3 regions of the Streptomyces lydicamycinicus genome follow, and region 1 is predicted to be linked to each of the others. Evidence: riboswitches for the same ligand, from Rfam matches in the RefSeq annotation. Region 1 holds a riboswitch; each other region holds the start of a gene.

Region 1 (5,385 bases):
CGCGCCGCGAAAGCGTCCTTGATACGGGTCACCACCGCGATCCGGTCCGCCAGCGGGGCGTTCGCCCACACCCCGGACGCGAAGGACGTACGGGCCGCGGCCACCGCACGGTCGACGTCGGCCCGCGAGGCGTGCGGCACCCGGCCGATGACCTGTTCGGTGTGCGGCGAGACGACCTCGATCGTGTCCCGGCCGGCCGGATCGACCCACTCACCGCCTATGTAGAGCTTTCCGTGCTCGACGAGGTCGCTCATCGCTGCCGCCTCCTGCGGGTCGGCCGCCTGTTCCGGCGGTCCCTGCCGGTTCGCTGTCGTTGCCGGTTCGCTGTCGTTGCCGGTTCGGTGTCGTTGCCGGTTCGCTTTCGGTACCGGTTCGCTGTCGTTGCCGAGGTGCCTCGGGCACGGTTACTGACGAGGCATCAGGCGACTCATTCCTCAGGAACTGATACCAGTTCTAGTTGGAGGAGTCCACGGCACCGGCCGAATCCCAACTCACCCTGTCCGGAGGGGTACTTCAAGCCGCTTTGAAACCAGTTCTAGTTATAGTGAGGCCGGGTACCGGGTGTATGCCACACCGAGAGGGGACCGGGATGACCGCGCAGGTGACCGACCACAAGGGCGGGGTGTGGAGCATCGCCGTCCCCATCCCGGACAACCCGCTCGGCCACACCCTCGTCCACCTCCTGGAGACCGACCGCGGGCCGGTGCTCATCGACACCGGCTGGGACGACCCGGACTCCTGGGACGCCCTCGTCGCCGGCGTCACCGCCTGCGGGTTCGCCCTCACCGACCTCCACGGCGTCCTGATCACCCACCACCACCCCGACCACCACGGCCTGTCCGCCAAGGTCCGGGAGGCCGGCGGCGCCTGGATCGCGATGCACGCCGCCGACACCGCGGTGGTCCGCCGCACCCGCGCGGCCGAACCGGGCCAGTGGCTCGACTACCTGCTCGCCAAGCTCACGGCGGCGGGCGCACCGGACGACCATCTGGCGCCCCTGCGGAAGGCCCGCGCCACAGGGAACGGCCGGAAGCTGCCCGGCCGGCAGGCCGCGCTGCCGGACCGCGGCATCGACCCCGGCGAACTGCTCGACCTGCCGGGGCGCCGGGTACGCGCCATCTGGACGCCCGGACACACCCCCGGCCATGTGTGCCTCCACCTGGAGGAGGAACACCCCTCGGCACGGACGCCCGGTTTCGGCCGGCTGTTCTCCGGCGATCACCTCCTGCCCGGCATCACCCCGCACATCGGCCTGTACGAGGCCCCGGACGACGAGGGGAGTCCGCCCGGCCCGCACGGCATGGAGGGCTCGGGGGAGGACACCGACCCCCTGGGCGACTACCTCGACTCCCTCGAACGCGTCGGCCGGCTCGACCCCGCCGAGGTCCTGCCCGCCCATCAGCATGCCTTCACCGACGCCGGCGGCCGGGTGCGCACGCTCATCGCCCACCACGAAGAGCGGCTGGCCCAGCTCAGATCCCTGCTCCAGGAACCCCGCACCGTCTGGCAGCTCGCCATGGCCATGGAGTGGAACCGCCCGTGGGAGCAGATCCCTTACGGATCCCGCAACATCGCCGTCTCGGAGGCCGAGGCCCATCTGCGCCGGCTGGTGAAGCAGGGGCGGGCGGAGTGGGTGCCGGGGTCGGATCCGGTGCGGTATCAGGCGGTGTGAGGGGGCGGGCCTCTCGCGTTGCCGCTGTCCTGGTTCGTGCAGCTTCTTGTTGCTGTGTACCCGGCGGCCGGGGGCGGGGTCGGGGCCGGCCGGTGCGCGGCCGGTTCGGTGACCGACTTCCGGTCCCGCCCCGTGCGCGGACCCCGCCGTGCTCGCGCCCGGCTCCTGCCCTGCTCGTGCCCGGTGCCCGTCCGTCCGCCCATACCCGGCGCCGGTGCGCCCGTCCTGTGCGCGGCTCGCGCGCCGCTCCGCCCCGCTCGTGCCGGATTTCGTCGGCTCGTACGTGCGAGCGAGCGCCCGCCGGGTGCCGGTTAAGGTGTGCGGGACAACTTCATCCGTACCCGATCGGGGGAAGCCGGTGGAAATCCGGCGCTGACCCGCAACCGTGAGGACGGCCCGTCCGTACCGCGCCGGCTGGCCCGGCAGGACGGCCGTACGAGCCGGAACACCCGAGGGGGCACGACCAAGGCTCCCGCCACCGGAACCGTCCGCCACAGGGGCGGCCGGTGCGCGGCACCGTCGAGGTATACGGAGCTGAGCCCGGTGCCGTCGCGTCCGCGATCCAAGGGGATCGCCGCGCGGGCGGTCGGCCGAGCACGGCTGCGTACATCGCCGCGACCCGACCCGAGAGGCACCGACCCGATGGCCCCCATGGCTTCCATGGCTCACCAGGCCCCCCTGACGCACCCCGTCGCCTTCCTGGCGCGCCGCGCCGCCACGGCGCTGGCGGCCGCGGCGGTGCTGGGCGCGGCCGCTGCCCCCGCCGCGTACGCCGACGACGCTGCCCCGTCCGCGTCCCCCAAGAAGCTGCCGGACGGCCTGTACGGCACCAAGGACCCGCAGTACGACGGGGTGTGGCGGCAGTCGCTCGCGCTGCTTGCGCAGGACACGGTGGGGGTGCGGCCGGCCGCGTCCGGCGTGCGCTGGCTGGTCGGGCAGCAGTGCGCCGACGGCGCGTTCACCGCCTTCCGCGCCGAGCCCGGCAAGTCCTGTGACGCCAAGACCATGCGGGACACCAACCAGACGGCCGCCGCGGTGCAGGCGCTGGCCGCGCTCGGCGGGCACGGCGACTCCGTGCAGAAGGCCGTGGGCTGGCTGAAATCGGTGCAGAACGACGACGGCGGCTGGAGCTCGATGCCCGGTTCGGCCAGCGACGCCAACTCCACGTCCGTGGTCATCGGCGCGCTCGCGGCGGCGGGTGAGAAGCCGCGGTCGGTGACCTCGAAGAAGGGCGGCAAGACCCCGTACGACGGGCTGCTCACCTTCCAGCTGGGCTGTGACGCGAAGGAGGGCGAGCGCGGCGCGTTCACCTTCCAGCTCAAGGGCGCCGCCCCGAACGCCGACGCCACCGCGGCCGCCGCGACCGGAGCGCTCGGCAAGGGCTTTGTCGTCGAGCCCGCGGACCAGCGGGCAGACGCCCCGGTCAAGCCGCTGAACTGCAAGGACGGCGGGGACGCGAAGAAGGACGATCCGGAGCGGGCCGCGGCGGGCGGCGACGCCTACCTCGTCGCGCAGCTCGACAAGAACGGGCAGCATCTGCTCTCCGCGATGCCGGGCGCCGAGAAGCAGCCCGATGTCGGCAACACAGCCGACGCCGTGGTGGCGCTGGCGGCCGGCGGGCACGGTGCCGCTGCCGCCAAGCCGCTGAAGTGGCTGGAGAAGAACGCCACGGACTGGGCCAAGCAGAACGGGCCCGCCGCCTACGCCCAGCTGGTGCTGGCCGCGCACGCCACCGGCACCGACCCGCGTTCCTTCGGCGGCACCGACCTGGTGGCCGCGCTCAACGCCACCGGCCCCGAGCCGGCCGCCGCGGCGCAGAAGGACACCGGGGACGCCGACGACACCACGGACGGCGGCGGCATCGGGGTGTGGTGGGTCATCGGTGTCGGCCTCGCCATCGGCGCCGGTATCGGGTTCCTGCTGAGCAGCCGTAAGAAGAATCAGCTCTGATGCGGCGGACCAGGATCGCCGGCGCCGTACTGCTGGCCGGTACGGTCACCGGCCTGGCCGCCGGGCCCGCGCAGGCGCAGGAGTACCGCTACTGGTCGTTCTGGGACGGCAAGGGCAGCTCCTGGGCGTATGCCACCGAAGGGCCGGCCACTCAGCGGCCGGCCGACGGCGCGGTCGAGGGCTTCCGCTTCACCGTCGGCGCCGACTCCGCCGGGGCCGGTAAGCCGCGCCCGGCCGCCGACTTCGACGCGATCTGCCGCGACACCCCCGCCAAGGACGGCCGCAAGCGGATCGGCATCGTGCTGGACTTCGGCACCGCGGCGGACGCGCCCGCCGGCGAGCGGCCGCCGGCGGCGAGGTCGGAGTGTGCGCAGGTGCCGGAGGACGCCTCGGCCGGCGAGGCGCTGGCGGCGGTCGCCCGGCCGCTGCGCTATGACGCCAACGCCCTGCTGTGTGCCATCGCCGGCTACCCGAAGGCGGGTTGCGCGGAGGCGGTGAACGGATCGAAGGACGGAACGAAGGGCCGAGCGAAGGGTTCCGCGTCCTCCGCTGCGCCGTCCGCGGGGGCGGCGCAGGACCGTGCCGACGGGGGCGGTGGAAGCGGCGACGGGGGACCGTCCGCCGGACTGCTGGGCGGGGCCGCGGCCGTTGTCGCCCTGGGTGCGGCAGCGGTGTGGCAGGCACGCCGCCGACGCGGATGAGCGCCCCGCAGGCGACCCGTACCACCGCGCTGCACGCCGGCGCCTGGTGGCTATGGGCGCTGGGCCTGGCCACCGCGGCCTCCCGCACCACCGATCCGCTGCTACTGGGGCTGCTGGTGGGCGTGGCCGGGTATGTCGTCGCGGCACGTCGTACGGATGCGCCCTGGGCCCGTTCGTACGGCGCGTTCGTCAAACTCGGGCTGGTGGTGATCGTCATCCGGCTGGTCTTCGCCTTCTTCCTCGGCTCGCCGATCCCCGGTACGCACACCCTTGTCACGTTGCCCGAAGTACCGCTGCCGGACTGGGCGAAGGGCGTCCGGATCGGCGGCCGGGTCACCGCGGAGGGCATGGTCTTCGCCCTGTACGACGGACTGAAACTGGCCACTCTCCTCATCTGTGTGGGCGCCGCCAATGCGCTCGCCAATCCGGCCCGGCTCCTGAAGTCCCTGCCCGGTGCGCTCTATGAGGCGGGCGTCGCGGTCGTGGTGGCGATGACCTTCGCCCCGAACCTGGTCGCCGACGTCCAGCGGCTGCGCGCCGCCCGCCGGCTGCGCGGGCGCCCCGACCGCGGGGTCAAGGCACTCCTCCAGGTCGGACTGCCGGTGCTGGAGGGCGCGCTGGAGCGCTCGGTGGCGCTGGCCGCGGCCATGGACGCCCGCGGTTACGGCCGCAGCGCCCAAGTACCGCCCGCCGTACGCCATCTCACGTCCGTGCTCACCCTCGGCGGGCTGCTCGGTGTCTGCGCCGGAACTTACGGGCTGTTGGGGGACACCGGAGGCGGCTACGGGCTACCGCTGCTGCTCGCCGGGCTGGCGGCGGCACTCGCCGGGTTGTGGCTCGGTGGCCGCCGTTCGGTGCGCAGCCGCTACCGGCCCGAGCGGTGGGGCGCCCGCGCCTGGCTGGTCGCGGGCTCCGGCATGGCCGTCGCCGCCCTGATGATCTGGGCGAACGACTATGCGCCGGCCGCGCTGCATCCGCCCGCCGTCCCGCTCACCACCCCCGTTCTTCCCCTCTGGCCGGCCGTTTCCGTTCTCGTGGGGCTGCTGCCCGCGTTCGTCGCCC
Region 2 (5,385 bases), on a different contig from region 1:
CTACCCGGTCCGGGCGGGCGCCACCGTCAAGAAGTCGGTCGACCTGCGGGCCAGCAAGCGCTGGTACGACCTGTCGGTCACCTCCGACACCGACCCCGCCTACCTGCGCCGGTTCGCCGGCCATGTGGAGACCGGGGAGCCGGGTGTGAGCGACCCGGCGATCATCACGGGCTGAGCCGCCGACGGGTCGGGACCGGCGCCCCCACGGGTGCCGGCCCCGGCCCGTACGGTCAGGAAGCCCCGCCGGGCAGACCGCCGCGGATCTCCCGGGCCGCGGTGACCAGGTTCTCCAGGGCGGCCCGCACCTCCGGCCAGCCACGGGTCTTCAGACCGCAGTCCGGGTTGACCCACAGCCGCTCGGCGGGGATCGCGGCAAGCCCCTTGCGCAACAGGGCCGTTGCCTCGGCCGCGTCCGGGACGCGCGGCGAGTGGATGTCATAGACCCCGGGGCCCACCTCGCGCGGATAGCCGGCCGTGGCGAGCTCCGAGGCGACCTGCATATGGGAGCGGGCCGCCTCCAGGCTGATGACATCGGCGTCGAGGTCCTCGATGGCCCGGAGGATGTCACCGAACTCCGCGTAGCACATATGGGTGTGGATCTGGGTGGCCGGACGGACCCCGCCGGTGGTGAGGCGGAACGCCTCGGTGGCCCAGGCCAGGTACGCGGCGTGGCCGGCCGCCCGCAGCGGCAGCGTCTCGCGCAGCGCGGGCTCATCGACCTGGATGACCGAAGTGCCCGCCGCCTCCAGGTCGTTGACCTCGTCGCGCAGCGCGAGCGCCACCTGGCGGGCGGTGTCGCCCAGCGGCTGGTCGTCGCGGACGAAGGACCAGGCGAGCATGGTGACCGGGCCGGTGAGCATGCCCTTGACCGGCCGCTCGGTGAGCGACTGGGCATAGCGGGTCCAGCGCACCGTCATCGGCTCGGGACGGGAGATGTCCCCGGCCAGCACCGGCGGCCGGACGTAACGGGTGCCGTAGGACTGCACCCAGCCGTGCTGGGTGGCGAGGTAGCCGGTCAGCTGCTCGGCGAAGTACTGGACCATGTCGTTGCGTTCCGGTTCCCCGTGCACCAGGACGTCGATCCCGGCCTTCTCCTGGAAGGCGAGCACCTCGCGGATCTCCGCCGAGATCCGCTCCTCGTACCCCTCGGCGTCCAGCCGCCCGGCCCGCAGATCCGCCCGCGCCGTGCGCAGTGCGGCGGTCTGCGGGAACGAGCCGATGGTGGTGGTCGGCAGCAGCGGCAGCCGGAGGTGCGCGCGCTGGGCGGCGGACCGCTCGGCGTACGGCTGGGAACGGCGGCCGTCGGCCTCGGTCACGGCCGCCGCGCGGGCGCGCACCGCCGGGTCATGGGTGAGTGCCGAGCCCGCCCGGGAGGCCAGGTCCGCGCGGTTGGCGGCGAGTTCGGCCGCGATGGTGTCGGTGCCCCGGGCCAGACCGCGCGCCAGCGTCACGATCTCCGTGGTCTTCTGCCGGGCGAAGGCCAGCCAGCGGAGGATCTGCGGGTCGATGTCCCGCTCGGCCCCGGTGTCCAGCGGGACGTGCAGCAGCGAGCAGGAGGACGACACATCGACCCGCTCGGCCAGCCCGAGCAGCGTGCCCAGGGTCGCCAGCGACTGCTCGTAGTGGTTGATCCAGATATTGCGGCCGTTGACGACACCGGCGACCAGCCGCTTGCCGGGCAGTCCGCCGACCGCCGCGAGATCCTGGAGGTTGCCGGCCGCGGGCCCGGTGAAGTCCAGCGCCAGACCCTCGACGGGTGCCTTGGCCAGCACCGGCAGTGCCTCGCCCAGCCGGTCGAAGTACGAGGCGACCAGCAGCTGCGGGCGGTCGGTGAGCGTGCCGAGGTCCCGGTAGGCGCGGGCCGCGGCGTTCAGCACGGCGGGGGAGCGGTCCTGGACCAGCGCCGGCTCGTCCAGCTGCACCCAGTGGGCACCGGCCGCCCGCAGATCGGCGAGCACCTCGGCGTAGACGGGCAGCAGCCGGTCGAGCAGCGTCAGCAGGTCGAAGCCGGCCGCGACGCCGGGCGCGGGCTTGGCCAGCAGGAGGTAGGTGACGGGCCCGACGAGGACCGGCCGCGCGGCGAGCCCGAGGCCGAGTGCCTCCGTCAGCTGGGCGACCTGCTCGGCGGAGTCCGCGGCGAAGACCGTGTCCGGCCCCAACTCCGGTACGAGATAGTGGTAGTTGGTGTCGAACCACTTGGTCATTTCCAGCGGCGCCAGGTCCTGGGTGCCGCGGGCCATCGCGAAGTAGCCGTCCAGGGGATCGGCGGCCACCGCGGCGCGGTGCCGCGCCGGGATCGCGCCGACCATCACGCTGGTGTCCAGGACGTGGTCGTAGTACGAGAAGTCGCCGGTCGGCACCTCATGGACACCGGCCCGGGCGAGCTGCTCCCAATTGGCGCGGCGCAGCCCGGCGGCGGTGGTACGGAGCGCCTCGGCGCTCACACGGCCCTTCCAGTAGCCCTCGATGGCCTTCTTCAGTTCACGGTTCGGCCCCTGACGGGGGTAGCCGTGCACGGTCGCTCGTGCTGCCGCGGCTGCGGACCTGCTGGTCACGGAACTCTCCTTCGCGAGTCTGTCTCCATGGACCACGGGACGGGTCGAGGGCGCGAAGGGACGGCAAACCCGGCGGGACCCGGCGCTCTTCCGCCGGCCGTGCCCGCCTGAGTGTCCGCCGACCCGCCCTCGAGGTCACCGAGATCACCCCGCGCACCGGTCGCGCGGGGGCACTGGCAGGTCTTCGGACTCGCGGGCGCATCCGCCGAAGGCGGACATCTACTGGCCGTCGCTTCCCAGACCCGGCCGGGCCCAGTGCGTATGACGGCGGTCGTTCCCACTCACCGCTGCGGGGCAGTCTCGGAATTCCACCGGGTTCCCTCTTACGACGCGCCTGCCTGGCGGGCAGGGCGAACCAGTCGCACCGGCCACCCTAGGCGCTGCCGCCCGGATCGGACACCGCGACCGGATCTCCCGTAGGTGACATCGGCCACCGTGGGGAAGGCAACGCGCCCCCGCCCGCGGTGCCGTGGCTTGCCCTGGAGTGCGCTCCAGCTCCTAGCGTGGGCGCACGACTTACCGCTGTCGTTGAACGAAGGGAACCTCGTGCGCTACACACTGTTCGGCAGGACCGGTCTGCGGGTGAGCGAGCTGAGCCTGGGCGCCATGACCATGGGCGACGACCGGGGCCGGGACGCCGCCGAGGACACCAGCGGCCGGATCCTGGACGCCTACGCGGACGCGGGCGGCAATTTCATCGACACCGCGAACATCTACACCGGCGGCGCCTCCGAGCGGACCCTCGGTGCGCTGCTGGAAGGGCGCCGGGACCGCTTCGTCCTGGCGAGCAAGTACACCTGCATGACCCACCAGGGCGATATGAACGCGGCGGGCAACCACCGCAAGAACCTGGTGCGGTCGGTGGAGGCGAGCCTGGACCGGCTGCGCACCGACTACCTCGATGTGCTGTGGGTGCACGCCCGGGACAACTTCACGCCCGTGGAGGAGGTCATGCGGGCGCTCGATGACGTGGTGCGCTCGGGCAAGGTGCTCTACATCGGCGTGTCCGACTGGCCCGCCTGGGAGATCGCCCAGGCCAACACCCTTGCCGAGCTGCGCGGCTGGACCGCGTTCGCGGGCTCGCAGCTGCGCTACAACCTGCTGGAGCGGACGCCGGAGCGGGAACTGCTCCCGCAGGCCCGCGCCTTCGATCTGGCCGTGCTGGCCTGGGCACCGCTCGCGGCCGGCAAGCTCACCGGCAAGTACCGCCGAGGGGAGACCGGCCGGCTGGCCACCATGGACGACGGCGCTACCCCGAACCACCACGAGGAGGAGACCCTCACCGCGGTGCTGGAGGTCGCCGAGCAGGGCGGCTGGAGCCCCGCGCAGGTGGCCCTGGCATGGCTGCGCAGCCGGCCCGGCAACATCGTTCCGATCGTCGCCGCCACCAAGGAGAGCCAGCTGGCCGACAACCTCGGCGCCGTCGACGTCACCCTGGACGCCGACGCGCTGGACCGGCTCGACCGGACCAGCGAGGTGCCGCTGGGCTTCCCGCACGACTTCCTGCGGCAGCCGGGCGTCATCGAGAACGTCTACGGCGACCGCTGGGCCGAGATCGAGGACCGGCGCTCCACCTACCGCCGTACGGCGAGCGAGATCCGCTGACCGGACGCCCCGACGCCGGACGCCGCCGCCTGAACAGTCAGGCGACGGCGTCCGTTTCGCTACCGCGGGAGCGCGGGCCGGGTCAGCGCAGCGCGCTGCGCTGCTGCCACTGCTGCCAGCTCTCCTGCCAGACCTCCAGGCCGTTGCCGACATCGGTCTTGTTGGTGTTGGTGGTGCCCTTCACCTCGACCGTGGAGCCGATCGTCAGGAAGTCATAGGCCCTCTTGGCGTCCGAGGTGGTCATGCCGAAGCAGCCGTGGCTGTTGTTCTCCACGCCGATCGACTTGTTCCACGGGGCGGAGTGCAGGAAGGTCCCGGACGCGGTGAGGTGGGTGACCCACTTGGAGTCCAGGCTCCACTCGTCGCCGTGGCCGATGGTGGAGGAGTCCATCGTCTCGGCCGCGTTCTTGCTGCGTACGGTGTGCACGCCGCCGCGGGTCGGGTCCTGCGGGGAGCCGGCGGAGCCGCGGATGCTGCCGACGTTCTTGCCGTTCTCGTACATCGTCATGGTGTGCGAGGGGACGTCGATGACGGCCTTGTGGTCGGCGCCGATGCGGAAGCTGAAGTTGTAGTCCCGGGCGAACCAGCCGCCGTCACCGGAGTTGATGCCGGACAGCGCGCCCTGCACGGAGACCTTGGTGCCGGACGGCCAGTAGTCCTTGGGCCGCCAGTCGATCCGGTCCTTGCCGGAGTAGTCCTTGACCCAGCCCCAGGAGCCCTCGACCTTCGGCTGGGTGGTCACCTTCAGCGCCCGCTCTATCTCGGCCTGCCGGTCCTTGGCTATCGGGTTGTCGAAGAGGATCGAGACCGGCATTCCGGTGCCCACGGTCGTCCCGCCGGACGGGGTGTTGGTGAGCTTGTTGACCTTGCCGGCCTGCTCCGTGGTGAACTTCGAGGTGGCCGAGGACTCCTTGCCCCCGTCGGACTTGGCCTTCGTGCGCACGGTGTACGTGGTATCCGGCATGACCTTGCCGTCCGACTTCCATGACGCGCCGTTACCGGAGAGCTGTCCGGCGACCTTGCCGCCCTTGTCGTTCTCGACCTCGACCGAGGTCAGCTTGCCCCCGTCGGCCTGTACGGATATCTGGGAGCCGAGCTTGGCCGGGGTCTTTCCGGCGGCCGGGGTGACGGTCACCTTGGTGGCCGGCTGGTCGGCCTTCGACGCATCGGCGCCGCCGCCGCACGCGGTCAGCAGCGCGGCAGCCGCGGTCAGGGCGGGTATCAA
Region 3 (5,385 bases), on a different contig from region 1:
ATGGAGGGGATGTTCTCCACCGCCGCGAAGGCCGCGGCGCGGTCGTCCGGGTCGGGCAGGTAGGTGTCCAGCAGCGTCAGATAGAACTGGACGTGCACGGCCTCCTCGAAGAGCTGACGGCTCAGGTACAGCCGCGCCTCGGGGGAGTTGATGTGCTTGTACAGCGTCAGCACGAGGTTGTTGGCGACGATCGAGTCGCCGGTCGCGAAGAACGCCACCAGCCGGCCGATCATGTGCTGCTCACCCGGCGACAGCTTGGCGAGGTCGGCGACGTCCGAGTGGAGGTCGACCTCCTCCACGGTCCAGGTGTTCTTGATGGCGTCCCGGTAGCGGTCGTAGAACTCCGGGTACCGCATCGGACGCAGGGTCAGCTCGAAGCCCGGGTCGAGGAGGTTCTTCTCACCGGTGGTGGCGGTGTGCGCTGCCGCGGCGTTGGTTTCAGGTGCGGTCGTCATTACTGGCAGGCCTCGCAGGACTCGGGGTTTTCCAGGGAGCAGGCGACCGCCTCGGGGTCGGTGGCCTGCTGCGGGACGGGGGCGGGGGCGGCGGCCGCGGTGCCGCGCGCCGACTGGGCGATCCGGGTCGCCGGCCGCGAACGCAGGTAGTACGTCGTCTTGATGCCGCGCTTCCAGGCGTAGGCGTACATCGAGCTGAGCTTGCCGATGGTCGGGGACGCCATGAACAGGTTCAGCGACTGGCTCTGGTCCAGGTACGGCGTACGGGCCGCGGCCATGTCGATCAGCGCGCGCTGCGGGATCTCCCAGGCGGTGCGGTACAGCGCCCGGACCTCCGCCGGGATCCACTCGACGTCCTGCACCGAGCCGTTGGCCTCGCGCAGCGCGTCCCGGGTCCGCGCGTCCCACAGCCCCAGCGCCTTGAGCTCCTCGATCAGATACGCGTTGACCTGGAGGAACTCACCGGACAGCGTCTCGCGCTTGAAGAGGTTGGAGACCTGCGGCTCGATGCACTCGTACACGCCCGCGATCGACGCGATGGTCGCGGTCGGCGCGATCGCCAGCAGCAGCGAGTTGCGCATACCGGTCGTGGCGATACGGGCGCGCAGCGCCGCCCAGCGGTCCGCCCAGCGGGGCTCGGCGTTCGGGTAGTGGTCCGGGTGCAGCACCCCGCGGGCGGTGCGGGTCGCGGACCACGCCGGGTGCGGGCCGTGCCGCTCGGCGAGGTCGGCGGACGCCTCGTAGGCGGCGAGCATGATCCGCTCGGAGATACGGGTCGACAGCTCCTGCGCCTCGGGCGAGTCGAAGGGCAGCCGCAGCCGGAAGAAGACGTCCTGGAGGCCCATCAGGCCCAGACCGACCGGGCGCCAGCGGGAGTTGGACGTCCCGGCCTGCTCGGTCGGGTAGAAGTTGATGTCCACCACGCGGTCGAGGAAGGTCACGGCCGTGCGGACGGTCGCGTCCAGCCGCTCCCAGTCCATCTCGCCGTGGTCACCCAGGTGCGCCGCGAGGTTGACCGAACCCAGGTTGCAGACCGCGGTCTCCCCGTCGTTCGTCACCTCCAGGATCTCCGTGCACAGGTTGGACGAGTGCACGACCTGGCCGGGCTCGGCGGTCTGGTTGGCGGTGCGGTTGGCGGCGTCCTTGAACGTCATCCAGCCATTGCCGGTCTGCGCCAGGGTGCGCATCATGCGGGAGTACAGCACCCGGGCGGGGATCTGCTTGAGCGCCCGGCCCTCGGCCTCCAGCTTCCGGTAGGCGGCGTCGAACTCGTCGCCCCACAGGTCCACCAGCTCCGGGGCGTCCGAGGGCGAGAACAGCGACCAGTCGGCGTCCGCCTCCACCCGGCGCATGAACTCGTCCGGGATCCAGTGCGCGATGTTCAGGTTGTGCGTACGGCGCGCCTCCTCACCGGTGTTGTCGCGCAGCTCCAGGAACTCCTCGATGTCCGCGTGCCAGGTCTCCAGGTAGACGCAGGCCGCGCCCTTGCGCCGGCCGCCCTGGTTCACGGCCGCGACCGAGGCGTCCAGGGTGCGCAGGAACGGCACGATGCCGTTGGAGTGCCCGTTGGTGCCGCGGATCAGCGAACCGCGGGCGCGGATGCGGGAGTACGACAGACCGATGCCGCCGGCGTGCTTGGAGAGCCGGGCGACCTGGTGGTAGCGGTCGTAGATCGAGTCCAGCTCGTCCAGCGGCGAGTCCAGCAGATAGCAGGACGACATCTGCGGGTGGCGGGTGCCGGAGTTGAAGAGGGTGGGGGAGGAGGGCAGGTAGGACAGCGAGCTGGTGAGCCGGTAGAGCTCGGCGACGTCGTCCAGCGCGCGGTCGCTGTGGTCCTCGGCGAGACCGCAGGCCACCCGCAGCAGGAAGTGCTGCGGGGTCTCGATGACCTGACGGGTGGTGGGGTGCCGCAGCAGGTAGCGCGAGTGCAGGGTGCGCAGCCCGAAGTACCCGAAGCGGTCGTCGGCCCCGTCGGCGAGCGCCCGGTCGACCAGCGCGTCCAGCCGGGCGGCGTGCGCCCGGACGAACTCCGCGGTCTCGTCGGCGATCAGCCCCTCGCGGTGGCCGACCTCGACGGAGGCGGAGAAGGCGACCGCCCCCTGTCCGGCCGCCTCCTCCGAGATCGCGAGGGTGAGCAGCCGCGCCGCGAGCTTGGAGTACTGCGGCTCGTCACCGATCAGACCGGCCGCGGCATCGGTGGCCAGCGACCGCAGTTCGGCCTCGTCGGAGCCGGCGTGCCGGCCGCGCAGGGCGGCGGCGGCCACCTTGCCGGGGTCGGTCGCGGTCAGGTCCTCGGTCAGCTGGGTCAGGGTGCGCAGCAGGGCGACACCCGGCCCGTCCTCGCCCGGTCCGCCGTCGGCGGTACCGGGAGGCGTGGCCACCACGGGCGGCACGACCTCGGCGTCTGACGCGGGCTCCGTTGGCGCGATGGTCACGCGATGCTCTCCCTCACTCGGCGGGGGCCGGGAGGGGCGGGCACGACGGGCGCACGCGAGCATGCGGCACCCCGAGACGGCAGGGGTGCGCGGGCACACCGCGCGGCGTCCACCGGCCCAACCCTCGGGGCCCGGACGTATCGACGACCGCACCCCTTGCGGTGCGGACGTACCGTCGGCAGGTCCTCGGACTACACGGGCACGCGCCCAGGGCCGGTATCCGCCCGGCCGAGCGCGCTCCTACACCGTTGCGGGACAGTTCCGGATTCCCACCGGATTCCCCTGCGGCGACAGCGAGGACGAGCATACATGTGGGGGTGGCCCCTCAAGTGCACCCCCACATCTAGTGTGTCGTGAGTGATCACACAGTGCCTGTCAGTGGCCTTGGCTATGGTCGGTGACAGTTCTTTGTTCCGTCCCGTGGAAGAAGGAGAAGGCCTCATGACCGCGCTCGCCGGCCGGCCGCACATCATGGAGACCGAGCATTTCGAAGAGGCCGCCCGGATACTCGCCCGCTTGGAAGAAGGCGCGCGGTTGGAACTCATCGACGGGAAGGTCAAGAACGGCGAACGCCAACGGGCCGCCGCGCCCCGGAGGGTACGCGACGGCCCGTTGCCGGAAGCCGGCCGACCGGTGGCTCAGTGGCCTGCCGGTGCCTTTTCCGTGGCCGGCGGCAGTTCCACGGCGACGCCCTCGTCGCCGGCGTCCGCCGTGTAGTCGGCGGGGCTGGTCTCGTCGATGCCCTCGGGGGCCTTGGCGGCCTTGAGGGCGAAGGTCAGGACGACGGTGACCACGACGTTCAGCACGAAGGCAGTCAGACCGATGTAGCCGATCTCACCGATGCCGGGGATCTCCGCGCTGGAGCCGCCGAAGTGCTTCTGGGTCGGGCTGGCGACGCCGTAGGCCGCGAGCGTGCCGTAGAGCATGCCGACCGCCCAGCCGGCCAGCAGCGCCCAGCGGTGGAACCAGCGGGTGAAGAGGCCGCCGACCAGGGACGGCATGGTCTGGAGGATCCAGATGCCGCCCAGCAGCTGGAAGTTGATCGCGACGGTCTTGTCCATGGTGAGGACGAAGACCAGCGCGCCGACCTTCACCAGCAGCGAGACCAGCTTGGCGACCTTGTGCTCCTGCTCGGGCGTGGCGCCCGGCTTGAGGAAGTCCTTGTAGACGTTGCGGGTGAAGAGGTTGGCCGCGGCGATCGACATGATGGCCGCGGGCACCAGCGCGCCGATGCCGATCGCGGCGAACGCCACACCGGAGAACCAGCTCGGGAACATGTCCTCGAACAGCTGCGGGATGGCCAGCTGCGGGTTGCCCTGGATGTCCGTGCCGGCCTTGATCGCCATGAAGCCGAGCAGCGCCAGCAGGCCCAGCATGAGGGAGTACAGCGGCAGGATGGTGGTGTTGCGGCGGATCACATTGCGGCTGCGCGAGGACAGCGTCGCGGTGATCGAGTGCGGGTACATGAAGAGCGCCAGCGCCGAGCCGAGCGCCAGGGTCGCGTACGCCCACTGGGCGTTGGGGCCGCTGACCAGCTCGCCACGCGGTTTGCCGGGCACGGCACCGGGCTGGGCCAGCGCCTTGCCGGCCGAGTCGAAGATCGCGTCAAAGCCGCCCAGCTTGATCGGGATGTAGATGATCGCCACCGCGATGACGAGGTAGATCAGCCCGTCCTTGACGAACGCGATCAGCGCCGGCGCCCGCAGCCCCGAGGAGTAGGTGTACGCGGCCAGCACGGCGAACGCGATCAGCAGCGGCAGGTCCTTGACGAACCAGTTGGTGTGCTCGCCGCCGCCGATGCCCATCACGTCCAGGACGGCCTGGATGCCGACCAGTTGGAGGGCGATGTACGGCATCGTGGCCAGGATGCCGGTGAGCGCCACGGCCAGTGACAGGCCCTTGGAGCCGAAGCGGCCGCGGACGAAGTCGGAGGTGGTGACGTAGCCGTGCTTGTGCGAGACCGACCACAGGCGGGGGAGGAAGGTGAAGATCAGCGGGTAGACCAGGATCGTGTACGGCACGGCGAAGAAGCCGGCCGCGCCCGCCGCGTAGATCGCCGCAGGGACGGCCACGAACGTGTACGCGGTGTAGAGGTCCCCGCCCAGCAGGAACCACGTCACCCAGGTGCCGAAGCTGCGGCCGCCCAGCCCCCACTCGTCGAGGTTGGCGGACTCCTCCGCCTTGCGCCAGCGGGCGGCCAGGAAGCCCATGACCGTCACGGCCAGGAAGAAGAAGACGAAGACGGCCAGGGCGACGCCGTTGATGCCCTGGGTCTGGGAGGCGGCGAGCGCGCTCGTGGGAGTCACTGGTCCGCACCGCCCTTGCGGGCGCGCTGCTCACGCTGCACGAGCTTGTAGGCGAGGGTGGTGAGCGCGGTCGAGATCAGCACCCACAGCATCTGGTACCAGTAGAAGAACGGGATCCCGATGATCGTCGGCTCGATCTTGGCGTACGAGCTCACCCACAGCATCGCCACGAACGGAGCGATCAGGCAG

Evidence for each region. A riboswitch is a leader RNA that binds a small molecule or an ion and turns the genes downstream of it on or off. The one in region 1 is predicted to bind cobalamin.
Region 2: another riboswitch for cobalamin. It lies ahead of metE (5-methyltetrahydropteroyltriglutamate--homocysteine S-methyltransferase); the one in region 1 lies ahead of TU31_RS13985 (SCO2321 family membrane protein).
Region 3: another riboswitch for cobalamin. It lies ahead of TU31_RS03150 (ribonucleoside-diphosphate reductase subunit alpha); the one in region 1 lies ahead of TU31_RS13985 (SCO2321 family membrane protein).

Annotation. Positions count from the first base shown of each region.
Region 1 is NZ_BBNO01000004.1:169,776-175,160, forward strand. Features, by position in the region: gene TU31_RS13975 (aldehyde dehydrogenase) at 1-254, opposite strand, end outside; gene TU31_RS13980 (Strvi_7410 family MBL fold metallo-hydrolase) at 590-1,672, shown strand; cobalamin riboswitch at 1,984-2,143, shown strand; gene TU31_RS13985 (SCO2321 family membrane protein) at 2,315-3,622, shown strand; gene TU31_RS13990 (SCO2322 family protein) at 3,622-4,323, shown strand; gene TU31_RS13995 (CbiQ family ECF transporter T component) at 4,320-5,385, shown strand, end outside.
Region 2 is NZ_BBNO01000008.1:272,920-278,304, reverse strand. Features, by position in the region: gene TU31_RS27510 (phosphocholine-specific phospholipase C) at 1-175, shown strand, start outside; gene metE (5-methyltetrahydropteroyltriglutamate--homocysteine S-methyltransferase) at 231-2,555, opposite strand; cobalamin riboswitch at 2,728-2,915, opposite strand; gene TU31_RS27500 (aldo/keto reductase) at 3,102-4,160, shown strand; gene TU31_RS27495 (L,D-transpeptidase family protein) at 4,243-5,385, opposite strand, start outside.
Region 3 is NZ_BBNO01000001.1:728,692-734,076, forward strand. Features, by position in the region: gene TU31_RS03145 (ribonucleotide-diphosphate reductase subunit beta) at 1-455, opposite strand, end outside; gene TU31_RS03150 (ribonucleoside-diphosphate reductase subunit alpha) at 455-2,890, opposite strand; cobalamin riboswitch at 3,051-3,203, opposite strand; gene mctP (monocarboxylate uptake permease MctP) at 3,529-5,154, opposite strand; gene TU31_RS03165 (DUF3311 domain-containing protein) at 5,193-5,385, opposite strand, start outside.